4 regions of the Shewanella marisflavi genome follow, and region 2 is predicted to be linked to each of the others. Evidence: predicted binding sites of a transcription regulator. Region 2 holds the regulator's gene; each other region holds the start of a gene.
The links. Region 2 encodes sigma-54, which starts transcription at its own class of promoters, with help from an activator protein. Its sites were predicted from a motif close to GTTGGCACGNNNNTNGNNT; they were not measured.
Positions count from the first base shown of each region.

Region 1: a site for sigma-54 is predicted at 1,900-1,918, ahead of glnA (glutamate--ammonia ligase). Genes of this name have one in related genera too.
Region 3: a site for sigma-54 is predicted at 2,576-2,594, ahead of flgF (flagellar basal-body rod protein FlgF). Genes of this name have one in related genera too.
Region 4: a site for sigma-54 is predicted at 2,513-2,531, ahead of flgA (flagellar basal body P-ring formation chaperone FlgA). Genes of this name have one in related genera too.

Region 1 is NZ_CP022272.1:3,988,094-3,992,308, reverse strand. It holds gene CFF01_RS17575 (N-acetyl-ornithine deacetylase) at 1-230, opposite strand, end outside; gene glnA (glutamate--ammonia ligase) at 409-1,818, opposite strand; gene typA (translational GTPase TypA) at 2,186-4,009, shown strand.
Region 2 is NZ_CP022272.1:3,702,736-3,706,950, forward strand. It holds gene lptC (LPS export ABC transporter periplasmic protein LptC) at 1-157, shown strand, start outside; gene lptA (lipopolysaccharide transport periplasmic protein LptA) at 144-692, shown strand; gene lptB (LPS export ABC transporter ATP-binding protein) at 689-1,420, shown strand; gene CFF01_RS16315 (RNA polymerase factor sigma-54) at 1,553-3,040, shown strand; gene hpf (ribosome hibernation promoting factor) at 3,071-3,358, shown strand; gene ptsN (PTS IIA-like nitrogen regulatory protein PtsN) at 3,361-3,804, shown strand; gene rapZ (RNase adapter RapZ) at 3,801-4,215, shown strand, end outside.
Region 3 is NZ_CP022272.1:2,881,793-2,886,007, forward strand. It holds gene CFF01_RS12745 (flagellar basal body P-ring protein FlgI) at 1-290, opposite strand, end outside; gene flgH (flagellar basal body L-ring protein FlgH) at 302-976, opposite strand; gene flgG (flagellar basal-body rod protein FlgG) at 986-1,774, opposite strand; gene flgF (flagellar basal-body rod protein FlgF) at 1,785-2,528, opposite strand; gene flgE (flagellar hook protein FlgE) at 2,716-4,077, opposite strand; gene flgD (flagellar hook assembly protein FlgD) at 4,140-4,215, opposite strand, start outside.
Region 4 is NZ_CP022272.1:2,887,970-2,892,184, reverse strand. It holds gene CFF01_RS12815 (FlgO family outer membrane protein) at 1-226, shown strand, start outside; gene CFF01_RS12810 (LPP20 family lipoprotein) at 223-669, shown strand; gene CFF01_RS12805 (flagella synthesis protein FlgN) at 797-1,222, opposite strand; gene flgM (flagellar biosynthesis anti-sigma factor FlgM) at 1,229-1,552, opposite strand; gene flgA (flagellar basal body P-ring formation chaperone FlgA) at 1,673-2,380, opposite strand; gene CFF01_RS12790 (chemotaxis protein CheV) at 2,589-3,509, shown strand; gene CFF01_RS12785 (CheR family methyltransferase) at 3,647-4,215, shown strand, end outside.

The DNA of each region.
Region 1 (4,215 bases), 290 kb from region 2:
TCACCGTGAAAGCCTGCGCTGATCAGGATAGAAGGCTGATCGGCTTTCTGCGCTGGTGATTGATACAGTTCCAGTGGGTGTGGCCCGGCATCGCCCAGTTTTCGCGCCTGTAGACCCAGTCGGCTGGTCTGCTCAGACAGGCGGGCATAAAAGGTGCTGATTTCATTGCTTTGACAACTGAAAATATCACTGTGCCAGGTAAAAGACTGGAAGGGATCACGGCTAGACATAATGGATTCTAAGGTAATTGTTGGGCGTGATCATGATAGCAGTTTGGTCATAAAGATAAATCAATTTTGTGGTGCTTGTCAGGTGGTTAAGCCGATAGCATCTCTTGGTAAATAGGCATAAAAAAGCCGCCTTAAGCGGCGGCTTCTTCAAGCGATAATCCTATCTTACAGGAAAGGATTACAGGCTGTAGTACAGCTCGAACTCAGCTGGGTGAGTCGTGCGAGATACTTTCTCGGCTTCAGCAGTCTTCAGTGCAATGTAAGAATCGATGAAGTCATTGCTGAATACGCCGCCACGAGTCAAGAACTCACGGTCTGCATCCAGGTTCTCTAGTGCGTTCTCAAGAGAGGTCGCAACCTGTGGGATCTCTGCCGCTTCTTCAGCTGGTAGGTCGTACAGATCCTTGTCCATAGCTTCACCTGGGTGGATCTTGTTCTGGATACCGTCAAGACCAGCCATTAGCAGTGCCGCAAACGCCAGGTATGGGTTAGCCGTTGGATCTGGGAAGCGAGTCTCGATACGACGAGCCTTAGGGCTTGGTACTACTGGGATACGGATAGACGCAGAGCGGTTACGTGCCGAGTAGGCCAGCATGACAGGTGCTTCGAAGTGAGGTACTAGACGCTTGTACGAGTTAGTGCTTGGGTTAGTAAAGGCGTTCAGCGCGCGAGCGTGCTTGATGATACCGCCGATGTAGTAAAGTGCTGTCTCGCTCAGACCGGCATACTTGTCGCCAGAGAAGAGGTTAACACCGTCTTTTGCCAGAGATTGGTGAACGTGCATACCGCTACCGTTGTCGCCAACGATTGGCTTAGGCATGAAGGTTGCTGTTTTGCCGTAAGCGTGGGCCATGTTGTGAACCACATACTTAAGGATCTGGATTTCATCGGCTTTTTCAGTCAGCTTGTTGAAGCGAGTTGCGATCTCGTTCTGACCGGCAGTCGCCACTTCGTGGTGATGCGCTTCAACTACTTGACCCATCTCTTCCAGTACCAGACACATGGCGCTACGAAGATCTTGTGAAGAGTCAACCGGTGCTACTGGGAAGTAACCACCTTTAACGAATGGGCGGTGACCAGTGTTACCGTCGTCATAGTGAGTACCTGAGTTCCAAGCCGCTTCTTTAGCGTCTAGCTTAACGAAACAGCCAGACATGTCTGTGCCGAATTTAACGTCGTCGAACAGGAAGAACTCTGGCTCAGGACCAATCAATACGGTATCGGCGATACCAGTAGAGACCAGGTACTCTTCGGCTTTCTTAGCGATAGAGCGTGGGTCACGGTCATAACCAGTCATAGTGCCTGGCTCAAGAATGTCACAACGGATCAGCGCTGTGGTTTCTTCGGTGAACGGGTCAAGTACGAAGGTCGTTGGGTCTGGCATCAGTACCATGTCTGATTCGTTAATGCCTTTCCAGCCAGCAATAGATGAACCATCGAACATTTTACCGTCTTCAAAGAAATCGGCATCAACCTGATGAGTAGGGATAGAAACGTGCTGCTCTTTACCTTTAGTATCGGTAAAACGCAAATCAACAAACTTAACTTCAAGTTCTTCTAGTTGTTGTAAAACTGATTCAACTGACATTCTAAAGTCTCCGAGTAGAGTAGAGGGGATGCCCTTCTTATATCATTCAACGTTGCGACCAACGCGGTTATGGCATGAGTATAGCTAGACTCATGCCAAAAGTTTAAAGTATTGATTTTTATAGGAACAATAAAGATGGTCAGTGACGGGAATCGCACGTTTGCACCATTAAGGTGCATTGCTTGCACCCTGCTGGTGCGGTCACCAAGATGGTGCGCACCAAGATAAACCTGACTATTCATGCTGACTAAAAAATAATCCTGTGCGAGAGCCCTCTGCTAGAGTAGAATGGCACGTTTTTTATTGCAACAGCTATTATTAGAGCTGTTATCAATACCCTATTTTTTTGATGGTAAGAGGTTTATCCGTGTTAGAGAATTTACGTAACATCGCCATTATTGCGCACGTTGACCATGGTAAAACGACCCTGGTTGATAAGTTGCTGGCACAGTCTGGAACCCTTGAGACTCGAGGAGAGGCCGCTGAGCGGGTGATGGATTCCAACGATCTTGAGAAGGAGCGTGGAATCACGATTCTGGCGAAAAATACTGCCATCAAGTGGAACGATTATCGTATTAATATCGTTGATACCCCAGGTCACGCCGACTTCGGTGGTGAGGTTGAACGTGTACTTTCTATGGTTGACTGTGTGTTACTGCTAGTTGATGCGGTCGATGGTCCAATGCCACAGACACGTTTCGTGACCAAGAAAGCTTTCGCACAGGGCCTTAAGCCTATCGTAGTGATCAACAAAATCGACCGTCCAGGCGCGCGCCCTGATTGGGTTATCGACCAGGTATTCGATCTGTTCGACAACTTAGGTGCAACCGACGAGCAGCTGGACTTCCCGATCGTATACGCCTCTGCACTCAACGGTTTCGCGACTCTGGATCCTGAAGACACAGGTACCGACATGACACCGCTGTTCGAAACCATCGTTGAGAAGGTTTCTTCACCGGATGCTGATGCCGAAGGTGCTTTCCAGATGCAGATCTCTCAGCTGGACTACAACTCATATGTAGGCGTTATCGGCGTTGGCCGTATCAAGCGTGGTAGCGTCAAGGTAAACCAACAGGTTACTGTTGTGTGTGCCGATGGTAAGACTCGTAACGGTAAGATTGGCCAGGTTCTGGGTTACATGGGTCTGGATCGTCACGAAGTGACTGAAGCTAATGCTGGCGACATCGTAGCAATTAACGGTCTGGGTGAACTGAAGATCTCTGACACAGTATGTGCCGTAGGCAGCGCTGAAGCCTTGCCGCCTCTTTCTGTGGACGAGCCAACACTGACCATGACTTTCCAGGTCAACACCTCTCCATTTGCAGGTAAAGAAGGTAAGTACGTGACATCACGTAACATTCTTGAGCGTCTGCAGCAGGAGCTGATACACAACGTGGCACTGCGCGTCGAAGAAACTGACAGCCCAGACCGTTTCCGCGTATCGGGCCGTGGTGAGCTTCACCTGTCTATCCTGATCGAAAACATGCGTCGTGAAGGCTACGAGCTAGCGGTTTCACGTCCAGAAGTGATCATCAAAGATATCGACGGCGAGAAGTGCGAGCCATTTGAAACTCTGACCGTGGATGTTGAAGAAGAACACCAAGGTGCGGTGATCGAGAAGCTAGGTACTCGTAAGGCCGACATGCGTGACATGCAGCCAGACGGTAAGGGTCGTGTACGTATCGATTTCATCATTCCTAGCCGTGGTCTAATCGGTTTCCAAACCGAGTTCATGACAGCCACTTCGGGTACGGGTCTTATCTACCACTCATTTGACCATTACGGTCCAGTGAAGGGCGGTGACATTGGTCAGCGTCAAAACGGTGTGTTGATCTCTAACGCTACTGGTAAGGCACTAACCTTTGCTCTGTTCGGTCTGCAAGACCGTGGTCGTCTGATGATTGGTCACGCTGCCGAGGTTTATGAAGGCCAGGTAGTGGGTATCCACTCTCGTGCTAACGATCTGACAGTGAACTGTCTGAAAGGTAAGCAGCTGACTAACATGCGCGCCTCTGGTACCGACGAAGCTCAGGTACTGACACCGCATATTCAGATGACCCTTGAGCAGGCGCTTGAGTTTATCGATGACGACGAATTGGTAGAAGTGACCCCGCTAAGCATTCGTGTGCGTAAGCGTCACCTGACCGAAAACGATCGTAAGCGTGCTAGCCGCGCCTCAAAAGACGCTTAATTTGGGTTTGCACCATAAGGGTGCAACTTAAGTTACTAGCCCCGGACATGAATGTGTCTGGGGCTTTTTTATGCTGGCCTAGAATGATTGCTTATTAAGGTCATTATGATTTTGTTGGCCATATGCCTGTAAAACACCCATGCTAGCTTTTCAGCTTGTTCGCCTTGGTCACTGAAGGTAACAGGTGGTAAGGGCTCGGTCAGTCT
Region 2 (4,215 bases):
GGAGTTGGATCTCAATACTATGATAATGACATCCGACAAAAGCATTCGGGTAACGGGGCGAGATTTCCTCATCACGGGGCAAGGCTTATACGCCGATCTCAACGCACAAAATATACGACTGACGAGTCAGGTAGAAGGAACATATGAAACTAAATAGCCTTATTCTCGCTGGGCTGCTAACCCTGATTAGCCTGGGCGCCCAAGCCAAGGATAATGACCTACTACAAGAGGTCAAGATCTCTGCCGCTAGCCAGGAAGCCGATATCAAGAACAATCAGATCATCTTCCATGGACCGGTTGAGGTCACTCAGGGCTCGATCAAGATCTTGGCCGATGAACTGCGCGCCTTCAGCAAAGAAAAGAACAGTGGCAAGATCCTCGTTGCCACAGGCAACCCGGCCACCTACTCTCAGGTAATGGAAGATGGCCGTCCCGCCTCTGCCAGTGCCAAAGAGATCCGCTATGAACTCTCGAGCCGCACCCTGACACTCATTGGCGATGCTACCCTGGAACAGGAAGGCAGCCAGGTCACAGGTACTCAGATCCGCTACAACATTGAACAGCAACAGCTGATTGCCGAGAGTACAGGCAATGACCGCGTGATCACCATTATTCAGCCTGAAAACTATCAAGAGCAGAAACAAGCGCAACCCGAGCCAGAACCAGAACAACCCGAACAGGAAAAGCAATGACAGACCTGACCTTGAAGGCGGAAAACCTCGCCAAGAGCTATAAGAGTCGTGCCGTTGTCCAAGATGTGAGCCTTACAGTCAAAACCGGGCAGATCGTCGGCCTATTGGGACCAAACGGTGCCGGTAAGACCACCACCTTCTACATGGTGGTCGGCCTAGTACAGAGCGACAAGGGACGCATCTATATCGATGATGACGACCTCACCCTCGACCCCATGCACCTTCGCGCCCGTAAAGGCATAGGTTACCTGCCCCAGGAAGCCAGCATCTTTCGCAAACTCTCGGTACGCGACAACATCATGGCCGTGCTGCAGACCCGCAGCGATCTGGATAACGATGGCCGCGAAGAGGAGTTGGAACATCTGCTGGAAGAGTTTCATATTACCCATATCCGTGACAGCCACGGTATGGCGTTGTCGGGCGGTGAACGTCGCCGGGTAGAGATCGCCAGGGCCCTGGCCGCGAACCCGAAATTTATTCTTCTCGATGAACCCTTCGCCGGTGTCGACCCCATCTCAGTCATCGACATCAAAAAGATCATCGAGCAACTCAAAAACCGTGGCCTTGGGGTGTTGATCACCGACCATAATGTGCGCGAAACATTAGACGTCTGTGAGAAAGCCTATATCGTCAGCCACGGTAATCTGATCGCCGAAGGAACACCCGCCGAAATCTTAGACAATCAGCAAGTACGAGCAGTGTACTTAGGTGAACAATTCAAGCTATAGTTAATCTTATAACCGGGCCATAAACTGAAACTAATATCAGATTGTGGCCATAAGGACTATCCTTTATATTTGTCCGGCCAATTAGCCAGAGCTTTCTCATTTTATAATTAGAAACAAGGGAATAGCAGTACGATGAAAGCGTCACTTCAGCTCAAAATGGGTCAGCATCTCACCATGACGCCCCAGCTACAACAGGCCATACGTCTGTTGCAGTTGTCGTCACTAGAGTTGCAGCAGGAGATCCAACAAGCATTAGAATCCAATCCGCTACTGGAGTTGGATGAAGAGCAAGAAGGCGCCAGTGCCGAACTACAAGATGATACCGCCGTCGACAATTTCGACAGCAAGTATGATGACAAGATAGAGCTGGATTCGAGTCAGGATAACTCAGGCGTCGAGACCTCGGACGCCCTGACTCAAGACTCTATGCCTGACGAGCTGCCGGTCGACACTACTTGGGACGAGGTCTATACCGCCTCCCCTAACTCCAGCTCAGGCGCCATGCGCGACGACGACATGCCTTTTCAGGGCGAGACCAGTGAAGGCCTATACGAGCACCTCGAATGGCAGAAGAATCTCACCCCTTTTTCCGATAACGATCTGGCCATCGCCACCGCCATCATAGATGCCATTGACGAACGCGGTTACCTGACCCAGACCTGCGAGGATATTCTCGAAGCGATGGGCGATCCCGAAATAGAACTCGATGAGGTCGAGGCAGTACTCAAGCGAGTACAGCACTTCGACCCCATAGGCGTGGCGGCGCGAGATCTCAGCGAGTGTCTGACGATTCAGCTGGCCCAATACAGCGACGATACCCCGCATATCGCCAATGCACGCATGTTGATCAAGGAGCACTTGGATCTCATCGCTGGACGCGACTTCCGCCTCTTGATGCGCAAAACCAAGCTTAAAGAAGATGAGCTAAGAGATGCTATCGCCCTCATTCAAACTTTAAACCCCCGTCCAGGCCTGGCCATTACCGCCAGCCGCGACGAGTATGTGATCCCTGATGTGACCGTCACCAAGAAGAAGGGACGCTGGGTGGTCGAGCTTAATCCCGATAGCATGCCCAAGATCAACGTCAACCAGCAGTATGCGGCCATGGCGCGCAGCACTAAGAGCCAGGCTGACGGTCAGTTTATTCGTGGTCACCTGCAAGAGGCGAAATGGTTCCTCAAGAGTCTTGAGAGCCGTAACGAGACACTGCTAAAGGTCACCAACTGCATTGTCGACTTCCAACAAGGTTTCTTCGAATTTGGTGAAGAGGCGATGAAGCCCATGGTGCTTAACGACATCGCCGAAGCGGTGGAGATGCACGAATCGACCATCTCCCGTGTAACCACACAGAAATATATGCATACCCCGAGAGGGATCTTCGAACTCAAATACTTTTTCTCTAGCCATGTCGGCACTGACGATGGTGGAGAGTGCTCTTCAACAGCAATACGGGCTTTTATTAAGAAGCTAGTTGCTGCGGAAAACCAGAAAAAGCCATTAAGCGACAGCAAGATGGCTCAACTCTTAGCTGAACAAGGCATTAAAGTGGCGCGTCGCACTATTGCTAAGTACCGAGAGGCAATGCTTATACCGCCCTCGAATCAGCGTAAGAGCTTATAACACGTAACTGGAAACTGGAGGACTATCTTTATGCAAATAAACCTGACTGGGCACCATATCGAGATCACCCAATCTCTAAGAAACTATGTTGAAGAGAAATTCACAAAGCTTGAACGTCATTTCGATCAGATCAATAATGTGCACGTTGTATTAAATGTCGAAAAGTTGCAGCAAAAGGTTGAGGCCAAGTTACACCTCCGTGGCGGAGAAGTGTTCGCAACATCCGAACATGCGGACATGTATGCCGCGATAGACTCCCTGATTGACAAGCTCGATCGTCAGGTCATTAAACACAAAGAGAAGCTTACTAAACATTAACGATGGAACTGAGTACCATCCTGCGGCCGGAGTGCACAACCTGCGCCACTCCGGGCAGTAAGAAAAAGGTACTGGAGCTTATCAGCGACTTAGCCGCTGTCCAGTACCCCACCCTCTCCTCTCAAGAGATTTTTGAAAGCCTTCTGGCTCGAGAGAAAATGGGCAGCACAGGTATAGGCAATGGTATCGCGATTCCTCACGGACGGCTGACGAACATAGAGCAACCAGTGGCCGTACTGGTGAAGTGTGCTGAACCAATCGCATTCGATGCCATTGATAATAAGCCCGTCGATATCCTTTTTGCATTATTGGTGCCCGCAGATCAATGCGAGCAGCATCTTAGTACTCTGGCCGCCATGGCAGAGAAACTCAATGACAAGGCGATCATGAAACAGCTAAGAAAAACCAAGGATGAGTCAGAACTCTATCAGGTGATCACCCAATGAAATTGGTTTTGGTATCCGGACGCTCAGGGTCGGGAAAATCTGTCGCACTTAGGGTCTTAGAAGATCTCGGCTACTACTGTGTCGATAATCTGCCCCTACAGATGATGGAATCCCTGCTGGAGCAACTCAAGGGACGCAGCGAACTGGTGGCCATTAGCGTCGATGTGCGCAATATGCCCAGCGAAGAGATCCAGTTGGAAAAGCAGCTGGCCAAGCTCCCGAAAGATACCGAGATCTTAAGTTTCTTCCTTAACTCCAGCGACAATGTGCTGCTCAAGCGCTATAGCGAGACCCGCAGATTACATCCGCTGTCACGCTCAAAAGTCTCTCTCAAGGAGGCGATTCAGCTCGAAGGCAAACTGCTCGATCCCATCGCCAAGCTAGTGGATCACTATATCGACACCTCTAACC
Region 3 (4,215 bases), 820 kb from region 2:
GGCTTGATAAACGCCGGCATATTAGCGTGCACCGCGACAACGGCGACGTTTTTAATCTTAGGGCGGAAGTTATCGGGCAAATTGATGCCGAAGTTCTTCAGCATGGTCTTAAAAGTCTGCTCGGTATAACGCGTCTTCTCACCCGTACCAGGCAAACCCACCACTAAGCCGTAGCCAATCAGCTGGTTGCTACGCACCCCTTGTACATTAGCAATATCTTTGATGCGCTGGGCCGAACTGACGCTTGAAAACACCATCAGGGCACAGGCCAAAATTATTTTGATCTTCATGGCATCGCTCCTTAGAAGGGCCACCAGTCACTCATAAAGAACTGGCTTAACCAGCCCACTTTCTGAGCATCGGCAAAGGTGCCTGTACCACTGTATTGAATACGGGCATTGGCCACGCGTTGAGAATCAATCGTGTTATCGGGGCGAATATCTTGCGAGCGCACTATCCCGGTTACCCTGACAAACTCATCGCCATTATTGATGGTGATCCACTTTTCGCCGCGGATCACCAAGTTACCGTTGTTAAGCACCTGCATCACATTGGCGGAGATACTGCCAGACAGGCTGTTGCTCTGATCCGCATCTGACTCACGCTTGGTATTCATGCTGTCTTTGTAGCGCAGATCGATAGGCGTACCGCCTATGGTCACATTGCCGCCACCGGCATAGATGGGATCTAAACTCAGATCCGAGCCCTTCTTGATCTCATTGTTGGCGCTCTTTTTCGCCTGAGTCGACTCTTGCAATATCACGGTAATGATATCGCCAACCTTAAGCGCCTTGATGTCTGAATAGAGGCTAGATGCTTGGCTGTCTTGATACATGGAGCCAGTTGCCGCAATTTTTGTCGGCGGCGCCTCGGGATACACTGGCGCATAATAAGGGTCATCGGCAATCGGCTTCTGAATGGTTGAGCTGCAACCCACCAGCGCCATGGCGACCACTAAAATAAGCGACTTAGTCATCTCAAACCTCTACAAATTCTGATTGACGTAAGAGAGCATCTGGTCGACGGCCGAGATCACCTTAGAGTTCATCTCATAGATTCGCTGACTCTCAATCAGATTGACCAGCTCTTCGGTCACGTTAACATTAGAGGTTTCCAGCGCCCCCTGACGTATTGCGCCCATACCATCCAGTGATGCTGTCCCCTGAATAGGTGTGCCACTGGCGCCTGTTTCCAGGTAGAGGTTCTGCCCCATAGGGTCCAAGCCACTCGGATTGATGAAATCAGACATACTCAGTTGACCCACCACTTGGTTTTCAGCCGCGCCGGGTGTCTTCACCGAGACTTCCCCTTCGGCGGACACCGTAATGCTGGTCGCATCATCGGGAATAGTGATAGCAGGTTGCAGTACATAGCCTGAACCCGGGGTCACGATTTGCCCGGTATCATCTAAGGTAAACTGACCATTTCGGGTATAGGCCGTAGTGCCGTCTGGCAACTGCACCTCGAAGAAGCCTGGGCCCTCAATCATCAGATCCAGTGAGTTATCTGTGGTCAGCATATTACCTTGGGTAAACATCTTCTGAGTCGCGACCACCTTAGTACCTGCGCCTATGTTTAAACCATTCGGCAACTTGGTATTGGAGGCACTGATCCCGCCCGCCTGATTCACAGTTTGATAGAGCAGGTCTTCGAAAACGGCTCGGCTTTTTTTGTAACCAACAGTGCTGGCATTGGCAACATTGTTGGAGATCACCGAGATATCTGTTTGCTGGGCATCTAAGCCAGTCTTACTAATCCATAACGCCGGATGCATAATCTATCTCCTAACTAATGCGCATTAATGACGAAGAGGCACGATCCATCTCTTCGGCGGTTTTCATCATCTTGACCTGCATCTCAAACTGTCGTTGCAGATCGATTAAAGAGACCATCTCATCGACGGCATTAACATTACTGCCTTCGATAGCGCCGCTCTCCACACTGACATTGGGATCGGCTGCGGCGACAACGCCAGACATTTGACGGAACAAGCCATCCTCGCCGCGCATCAGGTTTTGATTACCTGGGTTAACTAATTTGATACGACCGACCTCTTCGATCACCTCGGCGGTTGAGCCAAGCGGTCTCACCGAGATAGTGCCGTCTTGGGCAATCTCAATTTTTTCGATAGGAAGCGGTAATACGATAGGACCTGCGTCACCCATAATAGGGTTGCCTCTGTCATTACGCAGTAGGCCTGTGGTATCGAAACTCAAGCTACCTGAACGGGTATAGGCCTCGCTGCCATCGACAGCCTGCACGGCTATCCAGCCATCACCTTTTACCGCGATATCAAGATCACGCCCCGTGGTCTTTATCGGTCCGGCGGCATAGTTGGCCGACGGATTCTCTGTCATGGAAAACACCCGCGTTGGCAACCCTTCACCAAAGGCCTGCATGGATCTGGCTTGCTCCATATCTGACTTAAAACCATCTGTGTTGGCGTTAGCAAGGTTGTTGGCACGCACCGCCAGCGAATGCATATTCTGCTTGGCACCACTCATGGCGACGTAGAGTAATTTATCCACTTGCTGCTCCGTCAATGTTTCAACTAAAACTGTCTAATAACAGAACAAAGCAAACATCATGCCAAGCAATAGGGTACGTTGCAGGGGGAAGATCAAGCAGTTAAAAGCAAAGAAAGGACAAATAAGAGAAAGCGGCAAAAGAGGCGGAAATGTGTTGCCGCTTGGCAACACATTTCTCGGGGTAAGATTAACGGATCTGCAGTACCGTCTGCTGTAGCGTGTTGTTTACTTCCAGCGTCCGTGAGTTTGCCTGGAAATTACGCTGAGCCGAAATAAGGTCCACCAGCTCTGTCGTCAGATCGACGTTTGACTGCTCTAGCGCCGATGAGCGTATGCTACCAAAGGTACCACTGTTGGCTTCACCCGCCAGTGCCGGGCCAGAGTCCAGGCTCTCTTTCCAAGAGGTATTGCCTACCTGGGTCAGTCCCTGCTCATTTGAGAATCTGGCTAATGCAACGCGTGCTAAAGGAACAGTAGAACCATTGCTATAGCTGGCGTTGATCAAACCATCCGCGCCGACTTCCACGTTAGTCAAACGACCTACTGTGGTGCCGTCTTGGCTCAACTCAGTCACCTCAAATGGCGAGGCGTACTGAGTCGGGCTGTTAAAGTTAAGCGTGAGTGTCTGGGTGCCGTCAGTGCCTGGACCCAAGACGTTGGCGCCGCTCACGCCCAGCTGCTCAGTGGTAATGACGGCCGGATCGCTACCTGTATAGGCACCCGTGTCATTGAACGAGAGCACTGAGCCTTTCCAACCACCGGCATTAACGGCTGTACCACTTGAATCTGCTACGCCGTCACCTGTGGTATCACGACCGTATGTACCCGCAGCGCCTGCCAAGTCAACCTGCTTGCCGTCTACCGCGTAGAAGGCCACCCAGTTACTGGTGCCGGTATAAGCGGCTTGCGGTGGACGTACGAAATAGGTCGTCAGAATATGTGGCTCACCCAATGAGTCATACATGGTCACCGAAGTCGAATTGTTGTAGGTGTCGGGATCGTTTGGATCAAAGGCCGCAGGATCTAAGGTTGACTCACCCGCATTAAGGTTCATCTGAATGCCAATGTTGTCAGTTTTCTGCGGACTGCCGGCAGTGTCGGGGATCTTAACCGGCTGAGTGGTGGTTAAACTCACCGACGTTGAGTTACCATCTTTATCCACCGGGAAGGTTTGCAGATAATTACCGGCCGAATTAACCAGATAGCTATCGGCATCGACCTTAAAGGCCCCTGCACGTGTGTATGAGAGATCTTGTGAACCCACTTCAGAGGAGGTCACAAAGAAACCGCCGCCATTGATCGCCATATCCAGCGCGTTACTGGTAAATTGCAGACTCCCCTGCTGGAATTGCTGCGCCACCTGCGCCGTAGTAACACCGCCACCGACTGTCGTTTTGCTGTTGGCAAAAATTGAACTGGCATAGACGTCGGCAAACTCTGCGCGCGACTCTTTAAAACCTGTGGTGTTGACGTTGGCTATGTTATTCGCCGTGGTATTGAGATCTTTTTGCGCCGCCGCGATACCACTCAATGCAATGTTAAATGACATAAATCACCTCACTAAAAATTTGTAATCTGTTCTGGATCGAATGCCCTAACGCTCTGCTTTGTCTAGGTTTCAGACACGGCCAGAACATCACCGAGTTTGATACCGCCTATGCCTCTGAGATTGAGAATCGCCCCGGTA
Region 4 (4,215 bases), 810 kb from region 2:
ATTGGCCTCGACCATGAGCCTTAACCCCAATGGGGTGGTGATTAATAGTCGCATAGTGAATGTGACCAATAATCGTGTTGTTTCTGTGGCTGGCGCGAGTGTGGGTCAGTCAGAGCTGGCAGATTATCTTAGCCTGTCAGAAAAGGTGACTTCCCAAGGCGGTGTGCTTTTTCGTTACAGCGCCGAAGGGCAGGCTGATGTGCAGATTAAGGGGGTTAACCAATGAGAATCATGATAGTGGCATTGCTGCTTATGCTAGGTGGATGTGCCTCTCAAGATAGATATATCCAATGGGAAACCCAGGCGCCGGAGAGTTTTCCTAAATTAACCGCTATTGGTTATGCGCCGCTGGCGACCCAGCCAGCAAAAGAGGCCTCTCAACGGGTATTGATGGCAATGCAGGCGTCTAAGATAGCTGCCTACCGAGAGCTGGCCGAGCAGGTGTATGGCCAACAGTTGTCAGCCTCGAGCAATGTAAAAGATTGGATGTTATCCGATGACAATATTCAGGCCTCGGTGAGCGGCGTGATTCGCGGCGCGAAGGTAGTGAAGAGTTATCCGGCTGGCGATCATTATGTCACTGAGCTTGAGCTTGATTTTCAGCAGGTTTGGGCCTTATACCAACAGCAGAATAGGCCGCAAACAGTGAAGGAAGTGACCTATTTTTAAGTGCGATAGGGAACTGAATTAGTCAACTACATCAGCCAAATAAAAAAGCCTCTTTAAAGAGGCTTTTTTATGTCTTCAGATTTACTATGAGCCGTGACTTTTTGGAAACCTGGCTTCAGAGCAATAACTAGGCTTTCAGGTTATTGCCAAGCGTCGAGATGGTCGAGGTCTTCCCCTTACCATCATAGGTCAGGCTGTTGGCGTTGCGACTTGCCTGTAGCGCCTGTGAGAATCGATTGACACTGGCCATGCTGTGTTCGATAAGCGCGGCATTTTGCTCATTAAGCTGTTTACATTCGGCCAATGCCTGCTTGGCGTCGTCAACTAACGCAATAAGCGCAGGCTCTTGAGTGAGCTTGCCTAGTTCAGGATGCGCAGCTAATTCGGTATCACCTAGTTTGATCTCATTTAACAACTCGGCTTTTTCATTAGCCAGACGCAACAGTTGATCGGCATCTTGCGCGATCAAGGCAGCTTTCTCTGACTCAATGGTTTGCTTCAAGTTGTCTAGCAATTTGTGTTGATTGGCGATGATATCGGTTATCTGCGTCATAACGTCTTAGTTAAGATCCTGGAGTTCCTTTTCAAACTGGGCAATATTGCTGGCCAGTTTATCGGCATCTATTTTATAGCGCCCCTCAGCGATGGCGGCTTTGATCTGCTCAACCTTTTTGATATCGATTTCAGGAATATCGTTTAATTTGGCCTGTGCACTCTGGAGCTGTTGCGCCTGAGAGGTGATAGAGACAGAGTCACCCTTTATCGTATTTGATTGAGTGCTAGCAGTTGCAGCTGAGTCTTTGCCCAGTGACGCTTTGCTTGAATTGGCGCTGCCAATTCGACTGTTAGTATTTGTATTTACGTGTTTTATATCTATAGGCATTTTGGGGTCCAACTTACATAAATGAGATCAACATACTTGTCTATCGGCACTCATGGTCAAAGCTTTAGCAATAAGTTTCAAAAAACAGTATAAATTTTTGCGTGTTAAAGGTCATCAAGATCACATCCTGACTTCCACTTCACCAATGCCTATAACGTGTGCATCAACGCTCTTGTGTGAGCGGCTGTTACGTACTTGAATCCTGTCACCAAGGTTACCATCATTTAGCGCTTCGCCGTTGGTTTTTATCTCGAAATTTTCTGAACGCGCAAAAATTGCCACACTATCGCCTTTGCAGACGAAACAGAGATTACTGCTAAAAAGAGGCTGGTTGATGGGGATTCTGCGTTTAACTCGGGTCCCGGCAACGCTTGCTGGATCATCAAATTGTTGGCCTCTAAGTTGGCTCTGCTCAACATAGTCGACGCGGATCTGATCGGCTTCGATGAGCTCGCCCGGTCCCAATGTCTGGTTGGCGACAACCACGGGAAAAAGAATTTCGACCCGAACCGAAATGAATATCTGCCAGGGATAATCGAGCTCCGGGCTACTGCAACTGATTTTGACAGTGTTGTTTTTACTGATGGCGCGATCGCTGGCAATCTCGGCCTTAGGCATACCCAGGCAGGCTGGCGGTGATAGCCTGGTGTCCAAGCTTTGTGGCGTGATGATCAGCTTGGCATCCTTGGGTAAGGTGATTTTTTCTTGCACCACCTCTGTTGCTAATCTTGCTATGGTCGAGACGGAGGGAACGCTGGCTGGCTCCGCTGCCATTGTCGGCAGAGAGGTGAGTAACAAAAACAGAAAATATGCAAAATTTACTTTCATATTGAATTGACTAGCTTGATTAGCCAGATTACACCTATACTTCGTTTGAAGGCTCAGACTTTGCCATTTTTTGTGAGAAATTAGAGTCATAAATTTGACAAAGTAGAGGTCTGGTTGTCATATAACTAGATAAAGCAATTACTATGCCTATACTCATACTTACCATGGGAACGGCTTCGCATTCACCCGACAACAGGGCAAAGGCATTATGTCGAGTATTCTTGAATCAGTTAATAAACGCACCCAACTTGTAGGACAAAACCGCTTAGAGCTGCTGCTGTTTAAGTTAAATGGGCGGCAAAGGTTTGGCATTAACGTATTTAAGGTGAAAGAAGTACTGCAGTGCCCGCCGTTAACCGCACTACCTAAGTTGAATCCTTTTGTGAGAGGCGTGGCCCATATACGTGGGCAAACCATTTCTGTGATTGATCTTAGCGCGGCAACAGGCGGCAAGCCGTTAGAGAATACCGAAGGTTGTTTCATTATTATTTCTGAGTACAACCGTAGCGTGCAGGGATTCTTGGTCAAGTCGGTCGAGCGTATCATCAATATGAACTGGGAAGCTATCATGCCGCCGCCACAAGGTGCGGGGCGTTATTCTTATCTCACGGCGGTTACCGAGATAGAAGGTGAGCTGGTAGAAATTTTAGATGTCGAGAAGATCCTTGATGAGATTTCGCCAGTGAAAACCCAGATCAGTCAGGAAGTGGATGCGCAGCTTACTATCGACAGAGATCGCCATTATCACATCATGGTGATTGATGATTCGGCGGTGGCGCGCAAGCAGATCATTCGTGCCCTCGAGTCCTTGAGCCTGCAGATAGATACCGCAAAAGATGGGCGTGAGGCTTTAGAAAAATTGGTGAGTGTCGCGGCGGAGATGGACAATGTCGCAACCGAAATTCCGCTAATCATCTCAGATATTGAGATGCCAGAGATGGATGGTTATACCTTGACGGCGGAGATTCGTGATAACCCTAAACTGAAAGATATTAAGGTTGTACTGCACACCTCGCTCAGCGGTGTATTCAATCAGGCGATGGTGGAGAAGGTGGGCGCTAATGATTTTATTGCGAAATTTAATCCTGATGAGTTAGCGGCTGCGGTTAACAAGCATCTTAGTTTGTAATTTGACCTAAGTCGGTCCTAAGCCTAAGTTTGATAAGTTTAAACTTGTATCAGTGACTTAGCTAATGTATAACGCTGAGCTCTGTCATGCTTGCTATAGTGTATGTTGTAGCCTGTTTTATTTTTTGATATTGGGATATCAAGGTGCCGAATAAATCACTTGCCGAAGCTGAGTACAACCAATTTAAATTGTTTCTGGAGCAACACAGCGGCATCGTGTTGGGTGACAATAAGCAATATTTGGTTCGTAGCCGACTCGCACCTTTGATGGGTAAGTACAACCTTCCTTCCTTGTCTGAGGTGGTTAAGCATTCCATGAAGCCCACCGAGCGTCAGCTTAGGGCTGAAGTGATCGATGCTATGACCACCAACGAAACCTTGTGGTTTCGCGATCGTTATCCTTTTGAGCTGTTGGGCAATAGTTTGCTTCCTGAATATTCCCGTTTAGGGCGGCCGCTTAAGATCTGGTCTGCCGCCTGTTCATCTGGACAAGAGCCTTATTCATTGGCGATGACTATCTTGGAATATCAGCAGCGTAAGCCAGGAGCCTTACCTGGTAGTGCGACCATATTAGCGACAGACTTGTCCCCCTCCATGCTAGAGCGTTGTAAAGCCGCGGAATACGATAACCTGGCCTTGGGACGAGGATTATCTGATGAGCGCAAGCGTCAGTTTTTTGAACCAGGAGCCAACGGCTCTATGGTGGT